DNA from 4 places in the Thioalkalivibrio sp. AKL6 genome. Region 4 is predicted to be linked to each of the others. Evidence: predicted binding sites of a transcription regulator. Region 4 holds the regulator's gene; each other region holds the start of a gene.
The links. The regulator sigma-54, encoded in region 4, starts transcription at its own class of promoters, with help from an activator protein. The targets are predictions, from matches to a motif close to TGGCANGNTNCNTGCTT.
Positions count from the first base shown of each region.

Region 1: the regulator sigma-54 is predicted to act here: its motif matches at 1,955-1,971, upstream of fliL (flagellar basal body-associated protein FliL).
Region 2: the regulator sigma-54 is predicted to act here: its motif matches at 1,912-1,928, upstream of flgB (flagellar basal body rod protein FlgB).
Region 3: the regulator sigma-54 is predicted to act here: its motif matches at 1,216-1,232, upstream of D575_RS0101325 (DUF4168 domain-containing protein).

Region 1 is NZ_AQXS01000010.1:393,111-396,885, forward strand. Features, by position in the region: gene fliN (flagellar motor switch protein FliN) at 1-412, opposite strand, end outside; gene fliM (flagellar motor switch protein FliM) at 423-1,397, opposite strand; gene fliL (flagellar basal body-associated protein FliL) at 1,408-1,905, opposite strand; gene D575_RS0109860 (flagellar hook-length control protein FliK) at 2,216-3,304, opposite strand; gene fliJ (flagellar export protein FliJ) at 3,370-3,775, opposite strand, start outside.
Region 2 is NZ_AQXS01000010.1:74,086-77,860, forward strand. Features, by position in the region: gene D575_RS0108345 (chemotaxis protein CheV) at 1-772, shown strand, start outside; gene D575_RS0108350 (protein-glutamate O-methyltransferase CheR) at 977-1,792, shown strand; gene flgB (flagellar basal body rod protein FlgB) at 2,009-2,416, shown strand; gene flgC (flagellar basal body rod protein FlgC) at 2,449-2,868, shown strand; gene D575_RS0108365 (flagellar hook assembly protein FlgD) at 2,879-3,553, shown strand; gene flgE (flagellar hook protein FlgE) at 3,597-3,775, shown strand, end outside.
Region 3 is NZ_AQXS01000006.1:104,917-108,691, reverse strand. Features, by position in the region: gene D575_RS0101330 (sigma-54 dependent transcriptional regulator) at 1-1,082, shown strand, start outside; gene D575_RS0101325 (DUF4168 domain-containing protein) at 1,386-1,886, shown strand; gene rplM (50S ribosomal protein L13) at 2,125-2,553, shown strand; gene rpsI (30S ribosomal protein S9) at 2,585-2,977, shown strand; tRNA gene D575_RS0101310 (tRNA-Gln) at 3,018-3,091, shown strand; gene D575_RS0101305 (MBL fold metallo-hydrolase) at 3,560-3,775, shown strand, end outside.
Region 4 is NZ_AQXS01000008.1:86,210-89,984, reverse strand. Features, by position in the region: gene hprK (HPr(Ser) kinase/phosphatase) at 1-129, opposite strand, end outside; gene D575_RS0103515 (PTS sugar transporter subunit IIA) at 178-645, opposite strand; gene hpf (ribosome hibernation-promoting factor, HPF/YfiA family) at 649-987, opposite strand; gene D575_RS0103505 (RNA polymerase factor sigma-54) at 1,004-2,488, opposite strand; gene lptB (LPS export ABC transporter ATP-binding protein) at 2,577-3,347, opposite strand; gene lptA (lipopolysaccharide transport periplasmic protein LptA) at 3,344-3,775, opposite strand, start outside.

The DNA.
Region 1 (3,775 bases), on a different contig from region 4:
GGATGCGCGTGCGACCGATCTCCATGGCGATGGTCACCGGCACGTCCAGCACCATCTCCAGGTTCATCTCCTCGCCGTCGCCCTGCACCACGCCCGACAGTTGTTCCGGCTGCAGCGCCTCCGCGGCCGAATCCGGCTTGTGCTTGCGTTCCTTCTTCTCGGTCTTCGGCGCCGCTTGCGCGGACGCGGCACCCCCACCGCCTTGCGCCTCGTTCAGCAGGGCGTCCGGGTCGGCGGCCTCTTCGTCATCCTTCTGTTCGGCCAGGGCGGACTGTTCCGCCAGAGCGGCCCCCCATTCGTCGGCCAGCGCCTGGTCGTCGCTACCGCCTTCGGTCTCGGCCATGGTTTCAGCGCCCGCGGTATCTTCATCCACGGCCGGGGTGTCCTGTTTGGGATCGTCGGTGTCAGCCATGCTGCGCCCTCTATCGTTTGATAATGCGTTCCGAAACCTGGATCGCATTCATGCCATTGGATACGCCGAACTTCCCGCGGAACATCGGGATGTCTTCGACCTGCAAGGTGATCTTCTCGGGGAGGTCCACCGGGATGATGTCGCCCGGCTGGATATCCAGTAGCTCGCGCACGGTGACCTCGGTCTCCGCCAGCATGGAGCTGATCTCGACCTCGGCGGTCTGGATCTCCTCCTGCAGCGCGTGCATCCAGCGCTGGTCGACGTCGGAGCGATCCGACTGGATGCCGGTATCCAGCTGCTCGCGGATCGGCTCGATCATCGAGTACGGCAGGGTCACGTGCAGGTTGCCGCCGCCCCCGTCGAGCTCGATGTGGAACTCGCTGATGACCACGATCTCGGTCGGCGAGACGATGTTCGCGAACTGCGGGTTGACCTCGGAGTTCAGGAACTCGAACTTCAGCTCCATCACCGGCTGCCAGGCCTTCTGCATATCCTCGAAGGCCCCCTCCAGCACGCCGTGGACGACCTTCATCTCCATCGGGGTGAAGTCTCGTCCCTCGATGCGGGTGTAGTAGCGTCCGTCGCCACCGAAAAAGTTGTCGACCAGGATGAACACCAGCTTGGGATCGAACACGAACAAGCCGGTGCCATGCAGCGGATGCGCCCGCACCAGATTCAGGCTGGTGGGGACAAACAGCGAGTGCATGTACTCGGAGAACTTGGTGATACGCGTGCCGACCACCGAGATCTCGGCCGAGCGGCGCAGTACATTGAACAGACGGACCCGGAGCTGACGCGCAAAGCGCTCGTTGATCATCTCCAGCGTGGGCATGCGCCCACGGACGATGCGATCCTGCGTGGCAAAGTTGAATTCCCGCGCCTCACCGTCACTCGGATACGGGTCTTCGGTCTCGACGTCGCCCTCGTCCACACCATGCAGGAGGGCATCGATCTCGTCCTGGCTGAGGATATCCGTCTGCGCCATAACGGGGCTCCTACTGCATCACCAGTTCGTTGAACAACACGGCCTCGACCGCGTCCGGCGCATCCCGCGAGCGCAGAATCTCGCGGATTGCTTCCTTCAGCTCCTCCGCCAGCGATTCCTTGCCATCCCGCGTATTCAGATCCTCGTAACGCTGTTCCGCCAGGATGCCCAGGATGTCGTTGCGGATCGCCGGCATATGCCGCTCGAACGCCTCGATCACCGGCGCCTCGTGCGTCACCAGGCTCACCTCGGCACGCAGATAGCGGATGCGGCCCGGCGCTTCAATGTTGACAGTCATCGGCTCCAGGCTGGTGTAGAAGCGCTCAGGAGGGCCTTCCACCACCTGTTCGGCAGCCTCGTCGCCCGCAACCAGGAAGAACCAGGCCGCAGCGGCCCCGCCGCCCACCAGCAGAATCACGATCAGCAGCAGCACAAGCAGCTTGCCCATGCCGCCCTTCTTCGGGGTGCCGCCTTCTTCGTCGTCCAGATTGACTTCCTTCTTCGCCATGTCGCACCCGCTATCCGGTAAACCGAGGATTTGCTCTCGGAAAAGACCCTAGCAAGGCCGATGCCAGCATTGGCTTTCTATCGCTTTATCCAATAGTTAGCGACCAGTACTGGAGGGGGAGGAAGGACACTTCCGGGGAAGGAACGGGCGATAACGTCAAGAATCGGCCGCCCGCCGCGCGGGAAAGACGGATTCTTGGCGGCACTCATGGAAGATCGCTACGACAGTGAAAGGGGCCCGATGGGGCAGGTCACGGATACCGCCGGCTGCCCATCGGATAGCGCAAGACCGAGCCCGCGCCGAGCTCGCCTCAGGCAAACAGATCCAGTCGCCGATTCAGCATCGAGAGCGTGCTGCCCTCATTCTCGTTGTCTTCGGCCTCGTCCAGCTCCGAAGCGGTCCCGGCGGCGGTCTGGCGCTCATCCTGCTCGGCCTGCTCCTCGGCCGCCTGGTCGGAGACGGTCGCGTCCTCGAGCATCAGCCCGCTCTCGGCGAGGCTGTCGCGCAAGCGCGGCATGGCCGCCTCCAGCACCTCGCGGGTCACCGGATTGGCGCTGATGAACTGGATGCTTGTGCGGTCACCCTCGACCAGCACCCGAATATCCAGACTGCCCAGCTGCGGGGGATGCAGCTTGAGCTCGGTTCGACCACCCTGTGCCTGGGCGAGCATGCGCACCTGATCGGCCAGCTCGCGGGCCCCATTGGGCTGCTGCAGGAGCCGGGTCAGGTCCAGTCGCGGCAGCGCACGCGCGGCCTCCGCCCCCTCGGCCTGCCCACCGGCGAGAGCCGGCAGGACGCCCCCCAGGGGGTCGGTACGCCCGCGGCGCGACTCGTCGTCCCCGCCCTGGGTCATCCACTGGGCGAGGACATCGAGCACGCCGTCCCGCGACAGTCCGCCCTGCGCGCCCAGCAATTCGGGCTTCAATGCGGCCAGGCCGTCGTGCCCGCCTGCCGCCTGGCTGGCCTCGACAAACAGGCGCATGACAGCTGCAGGCAGGGGCTTGACCGGCAACGCCTGGCCCTCGGCACCCCCGCGGCCAGAGGCGCTCGCCTCCCCACGGGCCGCGTCCATACGCCCCGGTTCCTGCACTGCCGCCATCAGGCTGGCGACCGGCAAGCCCTTGCCCCCCGCCTCGTCGCCCGCGGCGAAACCCTGCCCGTCGAGTAGATCCTGCAGCCGCGCCAGCATGGCTTCCAGATCGAGCCCTTCCAGCTCGTCCCCGGGCACGCCCAGGTTCGCCAGCAAGGCCTCCATCTGCGGCTCCAGAACCGCGAGGAACCCCTCGCCGTCCTTCCCTTTCAGCCCCTTCAGGTCGTCCAGGTCCTGCAGCGATGCCTCGCCGCCCAGCAATTGCAGCAGCGGCAGCATGCCCTGACCGGTGTTCTGTGTCGCGATCATCTCCGAATCCTCGGTGTGCCGGGTGGATCCCCGGGCCCTTGCCCTAATCGATAGTCACGGTCCATTCAAGAACCTTGCCAACGCGACGCTTCCTCGCGCGCATGAGCCTGCCGCGTGGCCCACATATCCTGTTCGGTCTGCTGGCGCCGGGCGCCGTGTTGCGCCGTCTCGGCCTTCCGGCGTTGCAGCAGCTTTTCCAGCGACAGGCTGTTGCGGTGGCGCTCCAGCCACTCCTGGCGCGCGGTCTCCACCTGCGACTCCGCCGCCTGAATGCGCAGGTCCTGTTGCTCCAGCGCCGAGCGCAACTGGTCGCGCATGCCCGCCAACCACTTGAGGGCGTTGGCGTCATCCGGCAGGGTCGCCTGCAGATACTCACGCTGATAGGTTTCCAGGCGCTCGCGCTGACCGGCAATGCCATCCAGTTGCTGCAGACGTTCACCCAGCTGGCGGGTGGCCTCGGTCTCCTCGATC
Region 2 (3,775 bases), on a different contig from region 4:
GAGCGTGGTGCGCGGGGTGGCGTCGCTGCGTGGCGGTACCGTGCCGATCATTGACCTGGCGCGAGCGATGGGCCTGCGTGGCGGCGTCGGGGCGGTCGACAACGGGGAGCAGAAAGTGGTGGTCACCGAGTTCAATCGTTCGGTGCAGGGCTTCTGGGTGTCGGCGGTGGACCGCATCGTCAACGTGAACTGGCAAGACGTGAAGTCGCCCCCGCGCGGAACCGGACGCGAATCCTTCCTGGTGGCCGTCACGGAGATCGACAACAAGCTGGTCGAGATCATCGACGTCGAACGGGTGCTCTCCATCGTCAATCCGCTGCCCAGCGAGGTCTCGCCATCCATCCGCGAGAACGCCAGAGAGGCCAGCGGGCGCAAGGTCGTGATCGTCGATGACTCGGTGGTGGCGCGCAAGCAGATCGAGGGCGCGATCAAGGGCCTCGGTTTCGAATACGACGTCTTCAAGGATGGCCAGGAGGCACTGGATTTCCTTGAACAGAAGGCCGCGGAAGGGCCGGTGGGTGACCAGATCGAGATGGTGATCTCGGATATCGAGATGCCACGCATGGACGGCTACACCCTGACCGCGCGCATCCGGGACAACACCGCGCTGAAGGACCTGAAGGTGCTGCTGCACTCCTCGCTGAGCGGTGAGTTCAATACCGACATGGTCAAGCGCGCGGGCGCGGATGCCTTTCTCTCCAAGTTCAATCCCGATGAGCTGGCCAATGCCGTACTGGATCAGACCGGGCGCGAGAGTCAGCAGGCCGAATGACCGGTCGGGCGGAACCGCGTTGCCGCCCGGCAAGCCCGGAGCGGCGACGGGTGGCCGCCACTCGGTGTGTATGGTGCCATGCGCGCGACGCCGTATACTCGACCCGATCTTCGGGGTCACCCCGGTTTTCCGGCCAAGAGGCCCCGGTCAAGGATTCGTCATCAGGATGCCTAATCACGATGGACAGCGCTCAGGGATGACTCGGTGATCGATTCCCGCGACTACGAGGAGTTCTCCCGCTTCCTGCAGGACTGCTGCGGCTTGGTGTTGGGTGACAGCCGCCAGTACCTGGTTTCCAGTCGTCTGTCGCGGCTGCTCGACGAGTTCGACTTCAAGAGCGTCCCGGAACTGCTGCATGCGATGCGGCAGGCCCCGAATCCGCGCCTGCGCACCCGCGTGATCGATGCGATGACGACCAACGAGACGTCCTGGTTCCGCGATGGCTTTCCGTTCGAGATCCTGCGCCACGTGCTGTTGCCGGAACTGGCCGCGAAGGGAGGCAGCATCAAGGTCTGGTCCGCGGGCTGCTCCAGTGGGCAGGAGGCCTATACGATCTCCATGGTGGTCTCGGAATGGGAAGAATCGCGGCCGGCCCGGAAGGTACCGGTTTCCATTCTTGGCACGGACCTGTCAGAGAAGATCCTGGACGATGCGCGGCGGGCCGTGTACGACGGCCTGAGCATCGTGCGCGGGCTCAGCGAGAGCCGGCGCGCGCGCTTCTTCGAGACCGTCGCGGATGGCCACAAGGTGATCCCGGATGTGCAGCGGCGCTGTCGCTTTCAGAAGCTCAACCTGATCGACAGCTATGCGGCGCTGGGCAAGTTCGACCTGGTGTTCTGCCGCAACGTGCTGATCTATTTCTCGGGCGACACCAAGCGACAGGTTCTTGACGCTATCGCCCGGCAGATGAATCCGGGCGGGTATCTGTTTCTTGGCGCTTCCGAGACCGCAGGGCCCTATACCCAGGCTTTCGAAACCGTACGAACCGAGTACGGCTCGGTACTTCGTCTGAAGTCCTGACGTAATCCAGCCCCGGGGCTGATTCCCGGGAACGCCCGTGCAATGCGGGCGGCGAATCGTTCCATCCCTTCCCCTGGCTGCCCGCTGTGCCTGCGCCCCTGCGGCACGCCGCTCGAGAATGGCATAACGATTGCATCAGTCCCCCTGCGAAGGGTCGCAATCGGTGCGCCCCGTTCTCCAAGCGAGGGTCCGCCGCGGGCGGACAGGACGGAAGCGATGAGTCTCTCTCTCGACAAGGCGATGGGTATTTCTCCGCAGGCCGTGAACGTGCGGGCGCAGCGCATGGAGCTGTTGGCCTCCAACATCGCCAACGCGGATACCCCGAACTACAAGGCGCGGGATATCGATTTTCGTGCGGTGCTCGAATCCGCGGCCGGCGGCGGCAATAGCTTGCCCATGGCGCGCAGCCAGGCGGCGCATCTCGACCCCAACGCCGGCGCGATGAACGGGCAGGTCGAGGCGCTTTACCGCGTCCCCTCGCAGGCGTCGCTGGATGGCAACACGGTGGACCCGCAGATGGAGCGGGCCGCCTTTGCCGAGAACGCCGTTCAATACCAGAGCAGCCTGGAATTCCTCAATCGCCGGGTCTCCGGCATCCGCGAAGCCCTTAGGGGCGATCGCTAACGTGACGCGGACCTGATCGGGAGATCGATGTCGTGAGCAACCTCTTCAGCCTGTTCAATACCTCCGCCTCGGCGCTGTCGGCGCAGTCGGTGCGCCTGAACACCGTGGCCTCGAACCTGGCCAACGCGAACACCGCCGCGACCAACCCCGACGAGGCCTATCGCGCCAAGCAGGTGCTGTTCCAGAGCGTGATGGACCAGGCAAACCCGAACGGTTCGTCGACGGCCGTTCGGGTGGCCGGCGTGACCGAGTCGCAGGCGGCGCCGCATGCGCATTACGAACCCCATCACCCGCAGGCCAACGAGGAGGGCTACATCTTCCGTCCGGCCATCAGCGTGGTGGAGGAGATGGCCAACATGATGTCCGCCTCGCGCAACTACGAAGCCAACGTGGAGGTGATGGAGACCTCGCGTCAGCTGCTCCAGCGCACATTGCAGATCGGTCAAGGCTAGGGAGCCATCGATGACACAGATATCCCCCGAATTGCTGGATCGCCTGGGCCTCTCGCGCCCCGAGCAGAAACAGGACAAGGACATGGACCGCCTGGGCCAGTCCGACTTCCTCAAGCTGATGACGACCCAGCTGGAGAATCAGGATCCGATGGAGCCGATGGACAACGGCGACTTCCTGGGCCAGATGGCGCAGTTCTCGACCGTAACCGGCATCGAGGAGCTGTCCAAATCCTTCCAGCAGCTGGCGCAGTCGCTGGGCCAGAACCAGACGCTGCAGGCGGCCTCCCTGGTAGGCAAGGACGTGCTGGTTCCCGTCGAATTCGGCGAGCTGGGTCCGGACGGCATGGTCAAGGGTGCGGTGGACCTGGATCGCTCCACGGAGGAGCTGCAGATCGACGTGTACAGCCCGAACGGCGAGCGCATCCGCCGCATGAACCTGGGCGCCGCCGGCAGCGGCCTGCAGGAGTTCAGCTGGAACGGCATGCGCGACGACGGGACCTTCGCACCCCCGGGCGTCTACGAGTTTAAGGCCACGGCCCGCTCCGGGACTCAGTCCGAGGCCGTGGATACCTTCCTGGATGCCCGCGTGGAGAGCGTCGCGGTGGGCAATGATTCCGGGCTGGCACTGACCGTGCAAGGCCTGGGCGAGATCAGCTTTTCGGATGTACGGCGGATTGGCGGCTAACGACCGGCGCGCGTCGAACGAACCCTAACGGAGGAAACACCCCATGCCCTTCAATATCGGATTGAGCGGACTGAACGCGGCCCAGGCCGACCTGCAGACCACCGGCAACAACGTCTCCAACTCGGGGACCACCGGATTCAAGCGCTCGCGGGCGGAATTCGGTGACGTGTTTGCCCAGAGCTTCGGCGGCATCAGCCAGACGGCGATCGGTTCCGGCACGCG
Region 3 (3,775 bases), on a different contig from region 4:
ATCTGGATCACCTGCGCCTGGCCGCCGACCGGGTGACCGAGGCGCGGCGTTTGAAGGACGAGGTGCGTCGCTATCGTGAGGTCCTTGCGCAGGCCGATGGCTTTCACGGCATGCAGGGCCGCAGTCCGGCCATGCTGCAGTTGTTCGACCTGATTCGGCGGATCGCGGCCGCCGACGGCAGTGTCCTGATCACCGGCGAGTCCGGGACCGGCAAGGAACTGGTGGCGCGCGCGCTCCATGCGGAAAGCGAGCGGGCCGGTGGTCCGTTCGTGGCGATTAACTGCGCGGGCATCCCCGAGGCCCTGCTGGAGTCGGAGTTGCTGGGGCACGTGGCGGGTGCGTTCAGCGGGGCCAAGGGGGCTCGGCGCGGCCTGTTTACCGAGGCCGACGGCGGCACCCTGTTCCTGGACGAGATTGCCGAGATGCCGGTGGCCATGCAGAGCAAGCTGTTGCGTCTTCTGCAGGATGGTCGCGTGCGTCCAGTGGGCGCCAACGAGGAGATCGCGACCGATGTGCGTATCGTGGCGGCCACGCATCAGGATCTGCAGGCGCATATTGCCAACGGTCGTTTCCGTGAGGATCTCTACTATCGCCTGGAGACCTTTCGTATCGAGATCCCGCCGCTGCGCGAGCGTGGCGATGATATCGAACGCCTGGCCCTGCAGTTCCTGCGTCAGCAGGCCCTGGCCCGCGATCTGCCCGAGCGTCGCCTGAGCCCGGAGGCCCTGCGTGCGCTGGTGCGGTATCCGTTCCCGGGGAACGTCCGCGAACTCGCGAGTCTGATGGAGCGTGCCGCCACCCTGGCGGCCGGCGAGGTCATCGAGACCCGTGATCTGCCGGAGCGCTTATTCGAGGCGTTCGCCGAGGATCCCGGCGGAACGACGGGCGACCGGGCGGAGGGGGCGACGCCGGTCCCGGGGATGGGCGACGACGGCCAGTGGCCGACCCTGGAGGAGCGCGAGCGCGACTACATTCGTCGGGTGCTGGAGCATGTGGACGGCAACAAGCAACGCGCTGCGCGGATCCTCGGCATCGGCCGCAAGACGCTGTACCGCAAACTCGGGGAATCCGACCCATCGTGACATCCTGACCCGGGTCGACCTGACCCATGTGTCATTATGACCCGGTTTACCGTTGGGGCGTTCCCCGGCCCTTTCGGGATGATGAGGTCATAAGTCGCTGTTTCAAAGTGTTTTGTTTGTCTTTTTCCAATCTTGGCACGATGCCTGCTCCTACTGGGACAGCAATCGAGGAATCGGAACCGCAGTGACGGACCATTCCTCCTCACACGGTTGCAACGAAATCGGGCGTGCGGACGATCGACCTTGAGTCGTAGCCGGCTTCGCCCCGAGATCCGAACGATCCAAAGGAAAAGGAGCAACATGATGAATATGCGCAAGACGATGCTCGCGATGGCCCTGACCTCCCTGTTTGCCGTGGGTGGAGCCGCCTCCGCCCAGTACGGCGGTGCCGAAGGTGGTGCCGGTGGGGGCGACATGGGCGGTGCCCAGGGCGGCCAGCCGCCGGCCCAGGAAGGCGGTGCCGGTGGCGGTGCTCAGGGCGGCCAGCCGCCTCAGGGTGGTGCCCAGGGTGGCGCCCCGATGCAGGAAGCCCCCGAGGTGGATCTGAGCGAAGAAGACATCGACACTTTCGTAACCGCCTTCGTTGCGGTGCAGGAAGTGCGCGAAGACTTCGCCGACCGGCTGCAGAGTGCCGAGGACGAAACCGAAGCCCAGTCCATGCAGCAGGAAGCACAGGACGAAATGGTCAACGCGGTTGAAGACTCGGGCATGAGCGTCGAGGAATACAACGAAGTGGCCATGGCCCTGCAGAACGACCCCGAGTTGATGCAGGAAGTCCAGGAACGCGCTGAAGCCCAGCTGTAACGGGCAGCGCAAAACCTCCCGGGCATTGCGCCCGGGGGGTTGCAGGGGCCGGCCTTCGGGGCGGCCCCTTGTTTGTGTCCGGGGCATGCACGCGAATGTTCTGCACATTGATCCGTGATTCCCCCGAGGGCGGACGCCTTCGGGTCTCGGGAATTGTCCCTGTAGCTTGAATTGGGCGGAGGGAAGCGTTATTCTTGCGCGCTTTCTGAATCGCCCCGACCTCGGAGCATCGAACATCATGAGTACCATTAGCGCCAAGCCGGCCGAAGTCGAACGCGACTGGTTTCTCGTCGACGCCGACGGCAAGACCCTCGGTCGACTCGCCACGGAAATCGCACATCGCCTGCGCGGGAAGCACAAGCCCGTGTACACGCCGCATGTCGATACCGGCGACTACATCGTCGTGATCAACGCGGAGAAGATCCGCGTCTCCGGCAACAAGGCCATGGACAAGAAGTACTTCCACCATTCCGGTTACCCGGGTGGCATCAAGGAAGCCAACTTCACCCAGATGATCGAGCGTCATCCGGAGAAGGTGCTGGAGCTTGCCGTCAAGGGCATGCTGCCGCGCAACCCGCTTGGCCGGGCCATGTTCAAGAAGCTCAAGGTCTACGCCGGTACCGAACACCGGCACACGGCCCAGCAGCCGCAGCCGCTCGAAGTCTGAGCCGCCAGAATCAGCAAGGGAATCGATCCGAATGGCTATCAATCAGTATTACGGCACCGGCCGCCGCAAGACCGCCTCGGCGCGCGTCTTCCTGCGTCCCGGCACGGGCAACATCACGGTTAACGAGAAGCCGCTGGACGACTTCTTCGGCCGCAAGACCTCGCGCATGGTGGTACGCCAGCCGTTGGAGGCGACCGAGTCGACCGGCAACTTCGACGTGATCGCGACCGTTGAAGGCGGTGGCGGCAACGGCCAGGCCGGCGCGATCCGTCTGGGCATTGCCCGCGCCTTGGTGCAGTACAACGAAGACATGCGCCCGTCGCTGCGTCGTGGTGGTCACCTGACCCGCGATGCCCGCGAGGTGGAGCGCAAGAAGATCGGCCTGCGCAAGGCCCGTCGTGCAACCCAGTACTCGAAGCGCTAAAATTCGCGTCGAGTTTCGGGCTGCACCCGACCCGGTTTACTGGGGGATCGTCTAGCGGTAGGACTGCGGACTCTGACTCCGCCAACCCAGGTTCGAATCCTGGTCCCCCAGCCAAACATAGAGAAGGGCCCCCTCGTGGGGCCCTTCTCTATGGATATTTGAGCGGACCAGGGTTCGAACCTGGAAGGTTCGGCGAAGCGCAGCGAAGCACTGCACGCGCGCAGCGTGTGCAGCCCCTAAGGGGTGAGGCGGCGTAGCCGCCGAATCATCCTGGTCCCCCAGCCATGGCAGTGCGCCCCTCGAAGGGGCGCACTGCCATCCCCGGAGCCAGGCAACGATTCGGGCCAGAACGTTTCGACACCGCCCCGCTGATTTGTGGACGCCGACCTTGGCGACCGGCCCCCGGTAGCCACAAACGCCGGGACCCCGGCATCCCATCAACCCCGCTCCCGACTCCGCTACAATCCCTCGACAGTGATCGGGAAATGCAGGGAATTCTCCCGCCCTTTTTCCGTCCAATTCCGCAGAACCCGGCCGCACTGGGTCGGATCGATCAAAATGCCAGAGAAGAGAGGATTGACCATGTCGGTACCCGAGAATCCCTACGAGCCGGTCAGCGTGGATGTGACAGCCCACGAGGTCGAAGGGCTGGACACTTGGTACATGATCGGGATCTCCGGTATTCCGGATCCCGACAACGAGGGGCATACCTCGAATGCGGGGTTCGTCGTGACCGACGAGGGCGTGGTGGTATATGACGCCCTGGGGACGCCGCCACTTGGTTTCGAGATGATTCGC
Region 4 (3,775 bases):
CAGCTTGCGGTCGGGTGCTGCGTGTTCGCCGTGTACGAAGCGAAGATCCAGGCGGTTTCCCATGGCCTGGATCAGGCTCTCCACGTTGATGTCGCGGGCGATCCCGCCTTCTCCCAGCGCCTCGTTCATGGCAGACGCTGCGCGCCGGAATCGCGGCTGGCGGCGGGTTCCACGGGCTTAGTCCTCGCTGAAGCGGCGCACGAGTTCCTGTTCCAGGGCCGTCGCATCCCCGGCCCGGCGCAGCGCTCCGATGGTGTCTGGCTGCGACAGGCCGCGGGCGAGCTGGGCCAGCAGGTCGAGGTGGTCGCCGGTGGCGGCCTCCGGGACCAGCAGTGCGATCAGGATATCGACCGGCTCGTGATCCATGGCGTCGAAGTCGACGCCCTTGTCCAGGCGCAGCACGGCCACGCGCGGCGCCTCGAGATCGGCCAGGCGGCCATGGGGAATCGCAACCCCATGGCCGAGACCGGTGGATCCGAGTTTTTCGCGCGCGGACAGGGCCTCGAAGATCGCGTTGCTCCCCGGTCCCGTGCCGTCACCTCCGCCGGCGAGGAGGTCCGCCAGGGCCTCCAGGGCCCGTTTCTGGCTGGAACACTCGGGTTGCAGGCCAATGCGCTCGGAGGTGATCAGCTCGGCAATCGTCATGGATCAGGAGGCCTGCTCGCGGTTGCGCTGGGCACCTTCGGCGCGGTGGTGATCCTTGACCTTTTCCTTGTGCTTGATCAGCTGACGGTCGACTTTGTCGATCAGCGCGTCGATCGCGGCATACATGTCCTCGTGAGAGGCCTCGGCGTGGATGTGATTGCCGCTGACCTGGAGATTCGCTTCGGCCTGGTTGTGCTGATTCCGGGTCTTCTCGTGGGTCAGCACGACGTGGACGTCGATGACCTTGTCGAAGTGGCGCTCCAGCTTCGCGAACTTCTCGTTGACGTAGTCGCGCAGGGCGTCGGTGATGTCCACGTGGTGGCCGGTCAGGTTGATCTGCATGGTCAGGACTCCTTGGTTACTTGCTGCCGGTGGGCATCGAGGCCATCTGCCGGCGTTCGCTGGATGAAGGGATGTGCATCGCCTCGCGGTACTTGGCCACGGTGCGGCGCGCTACGTTGATGCCCCGGTCCGACAGGACCTGGGCGAGCCGGGCATCGCTGAGCGGCTTGTTCGGGGGTTCGTCGCCAATCAATTCGCGAATCATGGCACGGATGGCGGTGGCGGAACACTCGCCGCCATCGTTCGTGCCGACATGGCTGGAGAAGAAATACTTGAACTCGAAGACCCCGCGCGGGGTGTGCATGTATTTCTGCGTGGTAACCCGCGAGATGGTCGATTCGTGCATCTCCAGGGTCTCGGCAATGTCGCGCAGGATCAATGGCTGCATCGCGACGTCGCCATGCTCGAGAAAGCCCTGCTGGCGATGGACGATCGCCTCGGCGACCCGCAGCAGGGTGTCGTTGCGGCTGTGCAGGCTCTTCAGGAACCAGCGTGCCTCCTGCAGCTGATCGCGCATAAAGGCGCTGTCGCGGGCATCCGAGACCTGGCGCACCATGCCGGCGTAGAGGTCGTTGATGCGGATGCGCGGTGCGATCTCCGGGTTTAGATCCACGCGCCAGCCCTCGGTGGTGTGGCGCACGTAGACATCCGGGACTACGTATTCCGAGGTGGCGGAGCTGATCTGTGCGCCGGGGCGCGGGTTCAGGGTGCGGATCAGATCCAGTGCGCGGGCCAGTTCGTCCGGGTCGCGTACGCCGGACTGGCGCTGCAGGGCCTTGTAGTCGCGCTTGCCCAGGCTGTCCATGCCGTGTTCCAGGATCGCCCGTGCGGCCTCGCGGGCCGGGGCGTCCGGGGCCAGTTCGCGTAGCTGGATCTCCAGGCACTCCCGCAGGTTGCGCGCGCCGACCCCCAGCGGGTCGCACTGCTGAATCCAGTGGAGCACTGCCTCGACCTCGTCGACGCCGACGGTTTCATCCTCGCCTCGGCTGATGGTCTCGGCCAGGGTGTCGAGGTCGCCCTCGAGATAGCCGTCGGGGCTGATGGCGTCGATCAGGGCCGCCCCGATGCGCTGGTCGCGCGGTGTCAGATGGCTCAGATGCAGCTGCCACAGCAGGTGATCCTGCAGGCCCTCACCGTCGTCGTCGCTGGTGTTTTCCAGCGGGTCGCGGTCATCCACGCCCTTGTTGGGTGTCGGGGCCGGCTCGTAGATGTCGTCCCAGCGGCTGTCGGTCGTCAGTTCCTCGGGGATCACGTCGTCGCTGGTGGTGGTGGCCTCCATGCGATCGCCTTCCACCAGCTCGCCGTCCTGGTTCAGGCGCTCGGTGTCGGCCTCGGCCTCTTCGTCCTCGACCTGTTCGAGCATGGGGTTGCTCTCCAGCGCCTGCTGGATCTCCACCTGGAGCTCGAGCGTGGACAGCTGCAACAGGCGGATCGCCTGCTGCAGTTGCGGGGTCATGGTCAGCGTCTGACCCAGCTGCAGATTCAGGCCGGGTTTCAGCATCGGGTATGCGGGGCGAGGGTGGGCATTGATGGAATCTTAAAGCCTGCCTTGTGGTTTGTGCACCGACCGGGCCGCATGTGGGGCGCTTTCACAGGCGGAAGTTCTCGCCGAGATAGACCCGGCGCACCTGGGGATCGGCCAGCAGCTCGTCCGGTGTCCCGGCGGCCAGCAGGCGGCCTTCGCTAAGAATATAGGCCCTGTGGCAGATGCCGAGGGTCTCGCGCACGTTGTGATCGGAGATCAGTACGCCGATGCCGCGCTGGGCGAGATGCCGAATCACGTCCTGGATGTCGCCCACCGAGATCGGGTCCACCCCGGCGAAGGGCTCGTCCAGGCAGATGAACTTCGGATCCCCGGCCAGGGCGCGGGCGATCTCGGCGCGGCGCCGTTCGCCGCCGGACAGCGCGATGCCCGGGCTGTGGCGCACGGTCTCGAGCTGGAACTCCTCGATCAGCGCATCGCCAATGCGGCGGCGCTCGTGGCGATCCAGCCCGGGGCGCAGCTCGAGCACGGCCTGCAGGTTGTCCCACACGCTCAGGCGGCGAAAGATCGAGGCCTCCTGCGGCAGGTAGCCGAGGCCGGCGCGCGCGCGCACGTGGATGGGGGCGCGGGTGATATCGCGCTCGCCCAGGGTGATGCGCCCGGCATTGGGGCGGATCAGCCCGACCAGGCTGTAGAAGCAGGTGGTCTTGCCGGCCCCGTTCGGGCCCAGCAGGCCGACCACCTCGCCGGGCGCGAGGTCGACGTCCACCTGGTCCAGCACCGTGCGCTGGCCGTAGCGCTTGGTCAGCTCGCGTCCGATCAGGCGGTCGTTGGTTTGTGCCGATGTGGCGGATGGGCTGGGGGCGGTGGCGTTCATTCGTCGTCGCGCGGCTGGATGGTGATGCGCACGCGCTCGCTGTCGCCTTCGCCGCGTTCGGCCTCGATCACGTCGGTCGTCAGGTCGTAGGTGATGCGCTTGCCGCGCGCCTCCTCGCTGGTGGTGATCACATGGGCCTGGTCGGTGAGGATCATGCGGTCTTCGTTCAGCAGGTAGTCGATGCGCAGGGCGGTGGCAATGCGCATCTCTCCGGTTTCCGGATCGGGTGATTCGAGGCGTGCCGGCTCGCCGTGGGCCTCCATTTCGTAGGGGCGGCGATCGCGGGTGCGCACGTAGACCTTGTCGGCCTCCAGGGTCATGTCGCCGCGGATCACGATCACGTCGCCGGTGTAGGTCCCCAGCCCCTGGCGTTCGTCCATCTCCGCGCGGTCGGCAGTGATCTCCACCGGCAGCGCCGGGCCCGAGCC